Linked DNA regions of Niveibacterium microcysteis. Each later gene encodes a partner of the first gene's protein in a complex. Links are inferred from orthologs where the notes say so. Each region holds a gene or a part of one and is shown on either strand. Other genes may lie near its edges. The genes, in order: accD, accC, JY500_RS15755 and accB.

Evidence for each region.
Region 2: the proteins of accD (region 1) and accC are in contact, whole or in part, in a solved structure (PDB 8UXZ), measured with the Escherichia coli proteins. The link is inferred for Niveibacterium microcysteis from one-to-one orthologs.
Region 3: the proteins of accD (region 1) and JY500_RS15755 are in contact, whole or in part, in a solved structure (PDB 8UXZ), measured with the Escherichia coli proteins. The link is inferred for Niveibacterium microcysteis from one-to-one orthologs.
Region 4: the proteins of accD (region 1) and accB are in contact, whole or in part, in a solved structure (PDB 8UXZ), measured with the Escherichia coli proteins. The link is inferred for Niveibacterium microcysteis from one-to-one orthologs.

What each region holds. Positions count from the first base shown.
Region 1 is NZ_CP071060.1:2,853,794-2,857,403, reverse strand. Bases 611-3,610 are described here. They hold accD (acetyl-CoA carboxylase, carboxyltransferase subunit beta), read left to right. Parts: upstream 611-1,678; coding sequence 1,679-2,542; downstream 2,543-3,610. Other genes in these bases: folC (bifunctional tetrahydrofolate synthase/dihydrofolate synthase), read left to right, coding at 2,561-3,610; trpA (tryptophan synthase subunit alpha), read left to right, coding at 864-1,682; trpB (tryptophan synthase subunit beta), read left to right, coding at 611-824. Outside these bases: more of trpB, read left to right, coding at 1-610.
Region 2 is NZ_CP071060.1:610,681-614,269, reverse strand. The notes cover bases 1-2,979. They hold accC (acetyl-CoA carboxylase biotin carboxylase subunit), read left to right. Parts: upstream 1-806; coding sequence 807-2,153; downstream 2,154-2,979. Other genes in these bases: prmA (50S ribosomal protein L11 methyltransferase), read left to right, coding at 2,165-2,979; accB (acetyl-CoA carboxylase biotin carboxyl carrier protein), read left to right, coding at 294-746; aroQ (type II 3-dehydroquinate dehydratase), read left to right, coding at 1-235. In the rest of the region: more of prmA, read left to right, coding at 2,980-3,049; JY500_RS02790 (DUF3426 domain-containing protein), read left to right, coding at 3,049-3,589. UniProt on the Escherichia coli protein: This protein is a component of the acetyl coenzyme A carboxylase complex; first, biotin carboxylase catalyzes the carboxylation of the carrier protein and then the transcarboxylase transfers the carboxyl group to form malonyl-CoA.
Region 3 is NZ_CP071060.1:3,466,288-3,469,693, reverse strand. What follows is about bases 209-3,004. They hold JY500_RS15755 (acetyl-CoA carboxylase carboxyltransferase subunit alpha), read right to left. Parts: upstream 2,193-3,004; coding sequence 1,224-2,192; downstream 209-1,223. Other genes in these bases: JY500_RS15750 (cytochrome P450 family protein), read right to left, coding at 2,284-3,004; tilS (tRNA lysidine(34) synthetase TilS), read right to left, coding at 209-1,231. Also shown: more of tilS, read right to left, coding at 1-208; more of JY500_RS15750, read right to left, coding at 3,005-3,406. UniProt on the Escherichia coli protein: Component of the acetyl coenzyme A carboxylase (ACC) complex. First, biotin carboxylase catalyzes the carboxylation of biotin on its carrier protein (BCCP) and then the CO(2) group is transferred by the carboxyltransferase to acetyl-CoA to form malonyl-CoA.
Region 4 is NZ_CP071060.1:612,251-615,579, reverse strand. Bases 611-3,329 are described here. They hold accB (acetyl-CoA carboxylase biotin carboxyl carrier protein), read left to right. Parts: upstream 611-1,603; coding sequence 1,604-2,056; downstream 2,057-3,329. Other genes in these bases: accC (acetyl-CoA carboxylase biotin carboxylase subunit), read left to right, coding at 2,117-3,329; aroQ (type II 3-dehydroquinate dehydratase), read left to right, coding at 1,054-1,545; JY500_RS02815 (peroxiredoxin family protein), read left to right, coding at 611-912. Outside these bases: JY500_RS02820 (hypothetical protein), read left to right, coding at 1-358; more of JY500_RS02815, read left to right, coding at 355-610. UniProt on the Escherichia coli protein: This protein is a component of the acetyl coenzyme A carboxylase complex; first, biotin carboxylase catalyzes the carboxylation of the carrier protein and then the transcarboxylase transfers the carboxyl group to form malonyl-CoA.

The DNA.
Region 1 (3,610 bases):
CCGTCGCAGCGCGCTATGGGATGGAGTGCTTCGTCTACATGGGCTCGGAAGACGTTAAGCGCCAGGCTGCCAACGTCTACCGGATGAAGCTGCTGGGTGCCACCGTGATTCCGGTGGAGTCGGGCTCAAAGACGCTTAAGGATGCGATGAACGAGGCAATGCGTGACTGGGTCACGAACGTTGCCGACACGTTCTACATTATTGGTACCGTAGCGGGCCCACACCCCTACCCGATGATGGTCCGCGACTTCCAGTCGATTATCGGCCGCGAGGCTATCGACCAGATGCAGGAAGACTTCGGACGCCAGCCGGATGCGGTCATCGCTTGCGTTGGCGGTGGTTCGAACGCGATGGGCATTTTCCATCCTTACATTCCGCATCCATCGGTGAAGCTGATCGGTGTAGAGGCCGCCGGTGATGGCATCGAAACCGGCCGTCACGCTGCGTCGCTATCGGCGGGTACCCCGGGTGTTTTGCACGGCAACCGCACCTACCTGCTGCAGGATCCGAACGGCCAGATCATCGAAACGCATTCGATTTCGGCGGGACTGGATTATCCAGGCGTTGGCCCGGAGCACGCGTGGCTCAAGGATACGACCCGCGCCGAATATGTCGGTGTTACCGATGCCGAAGCCCTGCACGCCTTCCACACGCTGTGCCGCATGGAAGGCATCATCCCGGCGCTGGAATCGTCCCATGCAATCGCCCATGCAATGCGGCTTGCGCCGACGCTGCCGAAGGAAAAGCTCCTGCTGGTGAACCTCTCGGGTCGCGGTGACAAGGATATGCATACCGTCGCCGAGAAGTCCGGCATCAAATTCTGATGCGCTTGCCCACACATTGAAGCCTTCGATACCTACAGCATGTCCAGAATAAAGACCGTCTTTGACCGACTCGGTGCAGAGCAGCGCACCGCGCTGATCCCCTACATTGCCGCGGGGGATCCCTCGCCCGCGGAGACGCTTCCCTTGATGCATGCCCTGGTTGCCGGCGGCGCCGACGTGATTGAGCTTGGGGTGCCGTTTTCCGATCCGATGGCTGATGGGCCCACGATTCAGCGTGCCGCGGAGCGCGCACTGAAACACGGCGTTTCGCTGCGTGATGTGCTCGCGACGGTAAAGGCCTTCCGCACGACTGACACAGCCACGCCCGTGGTGCTGATGGGCTATGCCAATCCGATCGAAGCGATGGGTGTCGAGCGATTCGTAGCGGCAGCGGCTGAGGCCGGGGTCGATGGCGTGCTGGTCGTCGACTATCCTCCCGAGGAGGCGACGGACTTTGCAAACACGCTCAAGGCCGCAGGCCTGGATCCGATCTTCCTGCTTGCCCCGACCTCGACCGACGCGCGCATGGCCGGTGTTGCGAACATCGGCAGCGGATACGCTTACTACGTCTCCCTCAAGGGCGTTACCGGCGCTGGCCATCTGGATATTGGGGATGTCGTGTCGCGTATTCCCAATCTGAAGGCGCGCTTGGGAATGCCGGTAGGTGTTGGTTTCGGCATCCGCGATGCGGCTTCTGCCCGCGCGATCGGTGCGGTGGCCGATGCAGTCGTGATTGGTAGTCGTGTGATTGAAGAAATCGAACGCGCACCCGCGGGTGAAGCCCCCCAACGTGTGCGAGCGTTCCTGTCGGAAATTCGCTTGGCACTCGATGAACCTGTCGTGGAGTCCGCCCGATGAGCTGGTTGAACAAGCTGCTTCCTCCCAAGATCAAGCGCGACGCGCCGTCTCGCAAGTCGATTCCTGAAGGCCTGTGGAGCAAGTGCGAGGTCTGCGAGGCGGTCCTGTACCGCTCCGACCTCGAAGGCAATCAGCATGTCTGCCCGAAGTGCGGGCACCACAAGCGTTTGCGTGCACGCGCACGTCTGGATCTTCTGCTCGATCCGGACGCACGGTTTGAGATTGGCGCAGAGGTCGTGCCGGTCGATCCGCTTAAGTTCAAGGACAGCAAGCGTTATCCTGATCGCTTGTCGGCAGCGAACGATGAGACGGGCGAGGGCGATGCCCTTGTCGTCATGCAAGGGGCGATCAAGAGCGTGCCTTGCGTTGTCGCCGTCTTCGAGTTCGATTTCATGGGCGGCTCGATGGGCTCTGTGGTGGGCGAGCGCTTTGTGCGTGGCGTGACCGCTGCGCTTGAGCAGGGTGTGCCTTTCATCTGCTTCACCGCCTCGGGCGGTGCGCGGATGCAGGAGGGGCTTTTCTCGCTGATGCAGATGGCTAAGACGACTGCGTCACTCACCCGACTGTCTGAACGCCAGCTGCCGTTCATCACCGTGCTCACCGACCCGACGATGGGCGGCGTTTCGGCCAGCTTTGCCTTTGTTGGTGACGTCGTGATTGGCGAGCCGGGAGCCCTGATCGGCTTTGCCGGGCCGCGCGTGATCGAGCAAACGGTGCGCGAGAAGTTGCCGGAAGGCTTCCAGCGTTCTGAGTTCCTGCTCGAGAAGGGCGCGATCGACATGATTGTGGATCGCCGTGCCTTGCGCGACGAATTGGCCGATCTGCTGTCGTTGCTGACGCGTCAAAGCGCACCGAACTAAGAGCCGCATTCCTTCGCGATGGTATCGAAGTCCCTGTCGGACTGGCTCGACTATGCCGAGCGCCAGCACGTCAATGCAATCGAGCTCGGTCTGGATCGTGTCAGGGCGGTCGCCGCTGCCCTCGGCGTGCGGCAAACCTGTCCGGTCATCCTGGTAGGTGGCACGAACGGAAAGGGCTCAACCTGCGCGATGCTGGAGGCTATCCTCCGCGCTGCCGGCTATCGCGTCGGTTTGTATACGTCCCCACATCTGGTTCGATACACCGAGCGCATCCGGATCAACGGCGCCGAGGTCTCAGAGGAGGCGCTGTGCGAGGCCTTTGCCGAAATCGACAGCGCGCGCGGTGAGACGCCGCTTACCTACTTCGAGATCGGGACCCTTGCTGCATGGCAGGTTTTCAGCAAGTCCTCGCTCGATGTAATCATTCTTGAAGTCGGCATGGGCGGCCGCCTGGATGCGGTCAACGTGTTCGAGCCGGACTGTTCGATCGTGACCGGCGTGGCGATTGATCACACCGACTTCCTCGGCACAACGCGCGAACAGATCGGTTACGAGAAGGCTGGCATTTTTCGCCCAGCTCGGCCGGCCATTTGCTCCGATCCGAATCCGCCGGAGTCCCTCGTCAAACACGCGCGCTTGATCGGAGCCGATCTGCGACTGATCGGCCGTGATTTCTCGTACAAGGGTGATCGGCAGCAATGGAGTTTTGTCGGGCGGTCGATGAATCGCAACTCGCTGGCCTACCCCGCCCTGAGGGGGGCCAACCAGCTGCTCAATGCGTCGGCGGTGCTGGCAGCGCTCGAGACGCTCGCGGACCGTTTGCCGGTTTCAATGCAGGCTGTTCGCGAAGGCCTGCTGCATGTGGAGCTGACAGGGCGATTCCAGGTTCTGCCGGGGCGACCGACCGTGATTCTTGATGTCGCCCACAATCCACAGTCGATCGGCGTGTTGGCGGAGAACATCTCCAATCTCGGCTACGCGCCTGAGACCTATGCGGTTGTGGGGATGTTGTCGGACAAGGATGTGGTCGGTTCGATCTCCTTGATCGCCCGTCGCGTCGATCACTGG
Region 2 (3,589 bases), 2.2 Mb from region 1 along the record:
CTTCATCCTGATCAATCCGGGTGGTTACACCCACACCAGCGTCGCGTTGCGCGACGCTTTCTCCGCGGTGCAGATCCCGTTCATCGAGGTGCACCTGTCGAACATTCACGCCCGCGAGCCTTTCCGGCATCACTCCTATTTTTCGGAGATCGCGGTGGGCGTGATTTGCGGACTCGGCGCCCAGGGCTACGCGCTCGCGCTCGAGTACGCACTCAACCGCATTCGCGAAAACTAAGCCGTCACCGCCTCCCCAGACAAATGGCGGGCCGGCATCCACGTGAGGGAGCAATAAATTGGACCTGAGAAAACTCAAGAAGCTGATCGACCTCGTCCAGGAGTCAGGCATTTCTGAACTGGAAGTGACCGAGGGCGAAGAAAAAGTCCGCATCGCGAAGCATCTCGGCGCACCGAGTGGTGCCGCCCCGGCACAGTACTACGCGGCGCCGGCCCCGGTTGCCGCAGCACCGGCACCGGCCGCACCCGCCGCGCCGGCAGAAGCCGCGCAGCCGGACGGCCATGTCGTCAAGTCACCGATGGTCGGCACCTTCTATCGGACCTCGGCCCCCGGAGCGAAACCCTTCGTCGAGCTCGGTCAGTCGGTTTCGAGCGGCGACACGCTGTGCATCATCGAGGCGATGAAACTGATGAACGAGATCGAGTCCGATGCAACGGGCACGATCAAGGCGATCCTGGTCGAAAACGGCCAGCCGGTCGAATACGGCCAGCCGCTGTTCGTGATCGGTTAAGGGTTCGGGCGCGAGCCCTTCCCCCTACCGACCCTATTCACCTTTCACGGACACTGCCTCATGTTTGAAAAAGTCCTGATTGCCAACCGGGGCGAGATCGCGCTGCGCGTGTTGCGCGCCTGCCGCGAGCTTGGCATCCGCACGGTTGCAGTGCACTCCGAGGCCGACATCTCGGCCAAGTACGTCAAGCTGGCCGATGAGTCGGTCTGCATTGGCCCGGCCGCCTCGGCGCAGAGCTATCTGAACGTGCCGGCGATCATCGCCGCCGCGGAAGTGACCGACGCCGAAGCAATTCACCCGGGTTACGGCTTCCTGTCGGAAAACGCCGATTTCGCTGAGCGCGTCGAAAAATCCGGCTTCGTGTTCATCGGTCCGCGCCCCGACACCATCCGCCTGATGGGCGACAAGGTTTCGGCCAAGCAGGCGATGATCGAAGCAGGCGTGCCTTGCGTGCCCGGTTCGGGCGGCGCACTGCCGGACGACCCGAAGGAAATCACCAAGATCGCCCGCGCGATCGGCTTCCCGGTCATCATCAAGGCGGCCGGTGGTGGCGGTGGCCGCGGCATGCGCGTGGTGCATACAGAAGGCGCGCTGATCCAGTCGGTTACGATGACCCGTACCGAAGCACAGGCGGCCTTCAGCAACCCGACCGTCTACATGGAAAAGTATCTGGAGAATCCGCGCCACGTGGAGATCCAGATCCTCGCCGATCAGCACGGCAATGCGATCTACCTTGGCGAGCGCGATTGCTCGATGCAGCGCCGCCACCAGAAGGTGATCGAAGAAGCGCCTGCGCCCGGCATCGATCGCAAGCTGATCGAAAAGGTCGGCAAGAGCTGTGTCGACGCCTGCAAGCGCATCGGCTATCGCGGCGCCGGCACCTTCGAGTTCCTGTACGAGAACGGCGAGTTCTTCTTCATCGAGATGAACACCCGCGTTCAGGTGGAGCACCCGGTGACCGAGATGATCACCGGCATCGACATCGTGCAGGAGCAGATCCGCGTCGCATTTGGCGAGAAGCTGCGCTATACGCAGAAGGACGTCGTACTGCGCGGTCACGCGATGGAGTGCCGCATCAACGCCGAAGACCCGTTCAAGTTCACGCCGTCTCCCGGCAAGATCACCAACTGGCACACGCCGGGCGGCCCCGGTATCCGCGTGGACTCGCATGTGTACAACGGCTACACGATCCCGCCGAACTACGATTCGATGATCGGCAAGGTGATTTCGTACGGCGACACACGCGAGCAGGCAATCCGCCGGTTGCGCATCGCGCTGTCCGAGATGCTGGTCGAAGGCATCAAGACCAACATTCCGCTGCACCAGGAACTGCTGCATGACGGCAACTTCATGCGCGGCGGCACCAGCATTCACTATCTCGAAGCGAAGCTGGCGAAGAAAGACTGAGGAACACGACGATGTGGCTGCAGGTTGCCGTTCAGGCGGATGAAGCGCATGCGGAAACGCTTTCCGAAGCGCTGATGGACGCGGGAGCGTTGTCGGTGTCGATCGATGACGCCGATGCCGGCACGCCTGACGAGGTGCCGCAGTTCGGCGAGCCGGGCCATCCGGCCCAGCCCTTGTGGCAACACAGCCGCGTCGTCGCGTTGTTCGATCGTGATGTCGAGCTGGCGGTAGCGCTCGCCGAAGCGGCGGCGCAGGCCGGCCTCGATGCGGTACCGCCATTCACCGTCGAAGAGGTCGCCGAACAAGACTGGGTGCGTCTGACGCAAAGCCAGTTCGATCCGATCGAGATCGATCCCCGCCTGTGGATCGTGCCGTCGTGGCATGTGGCACCGAACCCTGACGCGATCAACATCGAGATGGATCCGGGCCTCGCATTCGGCACCGGCTCGCACCCGACCACCCGACTGTGCCTGCAGTGGGTGCTCGACAACATTCCCGCCGGCTGCAGCGTGCTCGACTACGGCTGCGGCTCCGGCATCCTCGCGATCGCGGCGGCCAAGGTCGGCGCGGGCAAGGTTGTCGGCATCGACATCGACGAACGCGCGCTCGAAAGCACGCGCGACAACGCCGAGCGCAACGGCGTGTCGATCGAGGTGGTGCATAGCGGCACACCGGTTACGGCCCGCTACGACCGCGTGATCGCGAACATTCTGACCAACCCGCTGTGCGTGCTCGCCCCCGCCATTGCGGCCTGTGTCGCAGACGGCGGCAAGCTGGTGCTCTCCGGCGTGCTGGAACCACAAGCCGAGCAGGTCATCGCCGCATACGCCCCCTACATCGCGCTCAAAGTCGGCGCGACACATGAGGGCTGGGTGCGCCTGGAGGGTCAGCGCTAATGCTGATGACGCGCTGCCCGCACTGCGGCACCGCGTTCCGGGTCAAACCCGAGCAGCTCCGCGCGCGCGGCGGGCGGGTGCGCTGCGGCCACTGCCAAGCCCCCTTCTCTGCGCTCGAATCCCTGATCGATTCGCCGCCGGCGCCGCAAGGCACCGAGGATGCGAACACCGAAGCGGCGGTCACGACCTCGCCCGCGACGCCCGCGAGTACACCTGCACCTGCACCTGCACCTGCACCTGCACCTGCACCTGCACCTGCCAGCGTGACGCCGTCGCCCGCGGTTGTGACAACGCCTCCGCGCGTCGCCGCGCCAGTCGAGCCGCCGAAAGCGCCACTCGCGGTGAACTCGGCACTCGCCACACATCGCACCAGTTCCTGGGCCGGCACCTCGGCCACCGAGATCGTTCCGCCGATGCCGGAGCTCGATCCCGCCGCGCCGCGACGCAGCAGCTACGAGCTCGATTTCGACCTCGATGCCGACGTGCCCGCGACCGCCACGCCGGCCCCCGTTGCGCCACCCGCCACGGCCGACTTCATCC
Region 3 (3,406 bases), 610 kb from region 1 along the record:
CCGGCAAGGCTGTGCGCCACCATGGCGGCACGCCCGCGTCGCGGCCCAGGGTTTTCAGGTCGCGCGCCGGGCGCGCTGCGTGCGGCCGCAGACGTTCGCCGCCACGGCGCGCCGAGAGCGTCAGGTCGCCGGGTGTCAGCTGTAGGCCCGCCGTGCTCGTTTGCTCGAAGTGCAACTCGACGCAACCCCAATGCAGCAGCGCCTCACCCTGCCAGACGCAATCCGGGCCGGCATGGGGTACGGGCGCGCGCTCGAACCAGACGTCATCGTCTTCGACACACAATGCCCAGGCGCCAAAACCGGCACGCCAGGGGCTCGTTGCGCAGCGCAACTGGCGCAGCGCTTCGGTGAGTTGATCGGTGTCGGGGGCTGCGTAACCCTGTGCGGCAAGCCGCGCGCGCAGCAGGTTGCGCAGGCGCGCATCGCTCAGGGAGAGCAGAGCCGCGCGCGATGCGCCGCGAGTGCTTGCAACATGCGCGTGGTCGATGGCGGCGAGTTCGTCGAGCAGGCCGGCAGCTTCATCGAAATGCCCCGCCGCCCGCGCGAGTGCCGCCTCGGCTCCGGGAAAGCGGGTGCTCAGCGGGGCGAGGAGTGCATGGCGGATGAAATTGCGGCTGAAGTGCGTGTCGGCGTTGCTCGGGTCTTCAATCCAGCAGAGTTGCTCCGCTTGCGCCCAGGCGAGCAGTTCGGAACGCGGGGTGTCGAGCAGCGGACGCAGAAGGCCGGGCGGGCCGCCGCGCTGATCCGCTTCGCGCATCGCGGCGGCGCCGTGTACGCCTGAGCCGCGGCTCAGGCGGTGCAGCAGGGTCTCGGCTTGGTCGCCGCGATGGTGTGCTAGCACCAGCCAGTCGCCGCCGAGTTCGCGCAGCGCGGCGTGGCGGGCTGCGCGGGCTGCGGCCTCGATGCCGATGCCCTGTGTGGTATCGACCTTGACTCGCAGGGTCGTCAGCGGCACGCCCAGCCTGTCGCAAACGTCGCCGCAGTGCGCGGCCCATGCGTCGGCGCTGGCTTGCAGGCCGTGATGCACATGGGCGGCGCGCAGCGTGAGCCCGAGCGTGGGCGCCCAGCGTGCGAGCAGATGCAGCAGTACGGTGGAATCAAGCCCGCCACTGAATGCGGCGGTGAGGGTTTGGCCGGGCTGTGTAAGCCGGGCCAGGCGCAAGCGAAAGTGTTCGACAAGCGGCACGGCGCCCGGAGTGCCGGGCGCCTTTGGCCGCTCTGGATCAGGCAACCGCCTGCTCCTTGAAGCGGCCGTAGCTCATGATCTTCTGGTAACGCTGTTCCAGCAGTTCATTGGTCGGCAGGTCAGCGACTTGGCGCAGTGCATCGGCCAGCGCGCGCTTGAGGCTCTGCGCCATGGCGCGGTGGTCGCGGTGGGCGCCGCCGACCGGCTCGTTGACGACCTTGTCGATCAGGCCGAGCGACTTGAGGCGCGACGCGGTGATACCCATGGTCTCGGCGGCGTCGGGCGCCTTGTCGGCGCTCTTCCAAAGAATCGACGCACAACCCTCGGGCGAGATCACCGAGTAGGTCGAGTACTGCAGCATCAACAACTGGTCGCCCACTGCGATGGCCAGCGCACCGCCCGAGCCACCTTCACCGATGATGGTGGCAATCAGCGGCACCTTCAGCTCGGCCATCACATAGAGGTTTCGGCCGATCGCCTCGGACTGGCCGCGCTCTTCCGCGTCGATGCCAGGGTAAGCGCCGGGGGTGTCGACGAAGGTGAAGATCGGCAGGCCGAACTTTTCGGCGAGCCGCATCAGGCGCTCCGCCTTGCGGTAGCCCTCGGGGCGCGGCATGCCGAAGTTGCGCAGGATCTTTTCCTTGGTGTCGCGCCCCTTCTGGTGGCCGATCACCATGCACGGCGTGCCATTGAAGCGTGCCATGCCGCCGACGATTGCCTTGTCATCGGCAAAGTTGCGATCGCCGTGCAATTCCTTGAAGTCGGTGAACAGGTGCTGCACGTAATCCAGCGTGTAGGGGCGCTGGGGGTGGCGCGCGACCATCGCGATCTGCCAGGGCGTGAGCTTGGCGTAGATGTCCTTGGTCAGCGCTTGGCGCTTGACTTCAAGGCGGGCGATTTCCTCGGAGATGTCCACCGCGGAGTCGTCCTGTACGAAGCGCAACTCTTCGATCTTGGTTTCAAGCTCCGCGATCGGTTGCTCGAAGTCGAGGGCAGTGATTTTCATGCCATACCGCTTTTTGAAAGGTGGGCGATTGTACCCGATGGGCTCGCAGGGATATTCCGTTGCTGCTGAAGCAGTTGATTTGGTGCCGCTTTCAGGAGGCGGCCACCTGGTAGCTGCGGATTTCGTGGTCGGCGCCGCGTTCGATCAGCTCGCCGGGCAGCAGCTTGAGGGCCTTGTTCTGCCCCAGCAGGAAGAGTGGCGCGCCCGGCCGTACGCCGGGCAGGGGCACCGCAAGGCGGATCGTGGCGTCGCGGTGCAGGGGGTCGAGCAACAGCACCCGCACGTTTTGCGCGCCATCGTCGGCATGTGCAGCCATCGGATGCCAGGAAATGACTTCGACGCCGACGTGCAGCGTGTTGTCCGACAAATGCTGCATCCGCCGGACGATACCGGCGAGCCAGCGCGTGCCGTCGTGCGAGTGCAGGCCGAGCAGCGCGCCGACGCGCAGGCGGCTGCGTTCGTCGACCGGCAAGGTCAGGCCGATGCCGTGCAGGCTGGCGTCGCGCTGTTCCCACAGGCTCATCTGAGCGCTGGCCTTGCCCGACAGAAGTTCAGCGAGCGGTTCGAGGCCCTCGATCACATGCAGCTGGCCCGGCAGGGCGTGGCGCCGATGGCGCCGCACAGGCGGCTCTTCCGACCAGTGGCGGGCAAAGTGGCGCAGCAAGGGGCCGAGGTGCGGCGCGTCATCCGGTTCGACGCCGAGGGCCGGCGGCAGCGTACCGCCGCGCACCATCAGCTCCATTTCGAACAGCGCGTCGAGTGTTGAGCCGCCGCTGAAGTAGCGCACAGTCGGGCTTGCTTGCGGCTGCCGAGCCATCCGCACCGGGCTTTGTGCCAGCGCCGGGTCCACCCAGAAGACGCTGTCGCGCTCGGGTGTTTCGGTCAGGCGAAGCGTGCCCAGCACGTAGTGGATTACGTGGCCGGCGAGCAGGATCTGGCGCTCGTCCAGTTCGTCCATCGCGGCGGTGGCAAAGGCAACCGTGCGCAGGTACTCGCGTGCCGTGGTTGTTTCGGTTTGCCGGTTGCTGCGCAGCCGCACCGGTTGTTCAAGCAGATTGTGCTGGGCCGCGGCCAGATAGGCCTGGCCGCAGCGCCGCCAGTGGTTCGGATCATAGGGGCCATAACGAAGCGCATCCCAGCGCTGGGCGGCGCTGGCTGCCCGCAGCAAGCGCACTGCGACGTCGGCGGTGAGTTGCACATAGGGCTTGCGGCCA
Region 4 (3,329 bases), 2.2 Mb from region 1 along the record:
AACCGCCTGCGAGGTCATGCGGCTGCTCGCCCCCTGGCGCCCCGCCCTGACCGGCGCGGTGCTCGACGGCTCGGCGAATGGATTCTCGGAAGTCGAAATCGACCTGTTCGCCGACAGCGCCAAGGAAGTCGAGATCTTCCTGCTGAACCAGGCGCTCGACTATGAACACCGCGAAGTGCGCCGGCCAGGCCCGGAGTCGCCCGAGGCGATCCTCGCGTTTGAATGGGACGAAGTGCCGGTCAAGCTCTGCGTGTTCGGCCCGCTGGCGGAACGCATTCCGCGCCGCAACGGTTCGGACCGCGCCAAGCTGCCCGCAGTGGAAGCCCTGCTCACTTCACCGGCACAGCGCGAAGAATGAACCCCACCACTCGACGCGCCCTCGCAGCGGCGCTGATCATCGGTGTATCCGCCATTGCCGGCTACGCGGGCTGGCGCACCCAGCGCCATGTCGACCAAGCAACACCCGCACCGAAAATCAGCGACAGCGCACTCCGGCAGCTGATGGCATTGCAACTGCCCGACTCGGACGGCCGACCTCAGGCCCTCCAGCAATGGCAGGGCAAAGTGCTCGTCATCAACTTCTGGGCGACCTGGTGCCCACCCTGCCGCAAGGAAATGCCCTTGCTGGATGCGGCGCAACGCAAATGGGCGGACAAGGGTGTGCAAATCGTTGGCATCGGCATCGACGAAGCCGACGCGATTCACAACTATGCAGTCACGAACAAGCTTGCGTTCCCGCTGCTGGTCGGCGGCGCGGAACTGGTCGACCTCACCGTCGCGCTCGGCAACGCAGCGCAAGGACTTCCGTTTTCAGTCGTGATCGGGCCAGACGGCCGCGTTGCACAAACCAAGCTCGGTGCATTCAAGGACGATGCGCTGGAGAAACTGCTGCAGGAACTCGCCCCGCGTTGATCTGGCGGCCGCCGCGCTTGCAAAGTGCGGCATCGAGTGGCATCGTGCAGCGAACTCGCCGCATGAGGCTGGCCGACTATTTTCGTCGGTTCCTGCCTCGACGGTAGTCATCTTCGTCGATTTCCGGCAAACTTGTCGGTTATGGCGACCTCCAATCGCAAATCGAAGCGCACTTCTGCTGCACCGCCGCAGCGCCGCATCCTCGTGCTGCACGGGCCGAACCTGAACCTGCTCGGCACGCGCGAGCCGGAGGTGTACGGCCGCACGACGCTGGCGGACATCCACGACATGCTCTCGGCGCGCTCGCGTGCCGATGGCGTGCTGCTCGAATCCTTCCAGAGCAATCACGAAGGCGAGCTGATCGACCGTGTACAAGCTGCGCGCAGCGAAGGGATCGACTTCATCCTGATCAATCCGGGTGGTTACACCCACACCAGCGTCGCGTTGCGCGACGCTTTCTCCGCGGTGCAGATCCCGTTCATCGAGGTGCACCTGTCGAACATTCACGCCCGCGAGCCTTTCCGGCATCACTCCTATTTTTCGGAGATCGCGGTGGGCGTGATTTGCGGACTCGGCGCCCAGGGCTACGCGCTCGCGCTCGAGTACGCACTCAACCGCATTCGCGAAAACTAAGCCGTCACCGCCTCCCCAGACAAATGGCGGGCCGGCATCCACGTGAGGGAGCAATAAATTGGACCTGAGAAAACTCAAGAAGCTGATCGACCTCGTCCAGGAGTCAGGCATTTCTGAACTGGAAGTGACCGAGGGCGAAGAAAAAGTCCGCATCGCGAAGCATCTCGGCGCACCGAGTGGTGCCGCCCCGGCACAGTACTACGCGGCGCCGGCCCCGGTTGCCGCAGCACCGGCACCGGCCGCACCCGCCGCGCCGGCAGAAGCCGCGCAGCCGGACGGCCATGTCGTCAAGTCACCGATGGTCGGCACCTTCTATCGGACCTCGGCCCCCGGAGCGAAACCCTTCGTCGAGCTCGGTCAGTCGGTTTCGAGCGGCGACACGCTGTGCATCATCGAGGCGATGAAACTGATGAACGAGATCGAGTCCGATGCAACGGGCACGATCAAGGCGATCCTGGTCGAAAACGGCCAGCCGGTCGAATACGGCCAGCCGCTGTTCGTGATCGGTTAAGGGTTCGGGCGCGAGCCCTTCCCCCTACCGACCCTATTCACCTTTCACGGACACTGCCTCATGTTTGAAAAAGTCCTGATTGCCAACCGGGGCGAGATCGCGCTGCGCGTGTTGCGCGCCTGCCGCGAGCTTGGCATCCGCACGGTTGCAGTGCACTCCGAGGCCGACATCTCGGCCAAGTACGTCAAGCTGGCCGATGAGTCGGTCTGCATTGGCCCGGCCGCCTCGGCGCAGAGCTATCTGAACGTGCCGGCGATCATCGCCGCCGCGGAAGTGACCGACGCCGAAGCAATTCACCCGGGTTACGGCTTCCTGTCGGAAAACGCCGATTTCGCTGAGCGCGTCGAAAAATCCGGCTTCGTGTTCATCGGTCCGCGCCCCGACACCATCCGCCTGATGGGCGACAAGGTTTCGGCCAAGCAGGCGATGATCGAAGCAGGCGTGCCTTGCGTGCCCGGTTCGGGCGGCGCACTGCCGGACGACCCGAAGGAAATCACCAAGATCGCCCGCGCGATCGGCTTCCCGGTCATCATCAAGGCGGCCGGTGGTGGCGGTGGCCGCGGCATGCGCGTGGTGCATACAGAAGGCGCGCTGATCCAGTCGGTTACGATGACCCGTACCGAAGCACAGGCGGCCTTCAGCAACCCGACCGTCTACATGGAAAAGTATCTGGAGAATCCGCGCCACGTGGAGATCCAGATCCTCGCCGATCAGCACGGCAATGCGATCTACCTTGGCGAGCGCGATTGCTCGATGCAGCGCCGCCACCAGAAGGTGATCGAAGAAGCGCCTGCGCCCGGCATCGATCGCAAGCTGATCGAAAAGGTCGGCAAGAGCTGTGTCGACGCCTGCAAGCGCATCGGCTATCGCGGCGCCGGCACCTTCGAGTTCCTGTACGAGAACGGCGAGTTCTTCTTCATCGAGATGAACACCCGCGTTCAGGTGGAGCACCCGGTGACCGAGATGATCACCGGCATCGACATCGTGCAGGAGCAGATCCGCGTCGCATTTGGCGAGAAGCTGCGCTATACGCAGAAGGACGTCGTACTGCGCGGTCACGCGATGGAGTGCCGCATCAACGCCGAAGACCCGTTCAAGTTCACGCCGTCTCCCGGCAAGATCACCAACTGGCACACGCCGGGCGGCCCCGGTATCCGCGTGGACTCGCATGTGTACAACGGCTACACGATCCCGCCGAACTACGATTCGATGATCGGCAAGGTGATTTCGTACGGCGACACACGCGAGCAGGCAATCCGCCGGTTGCGCATCG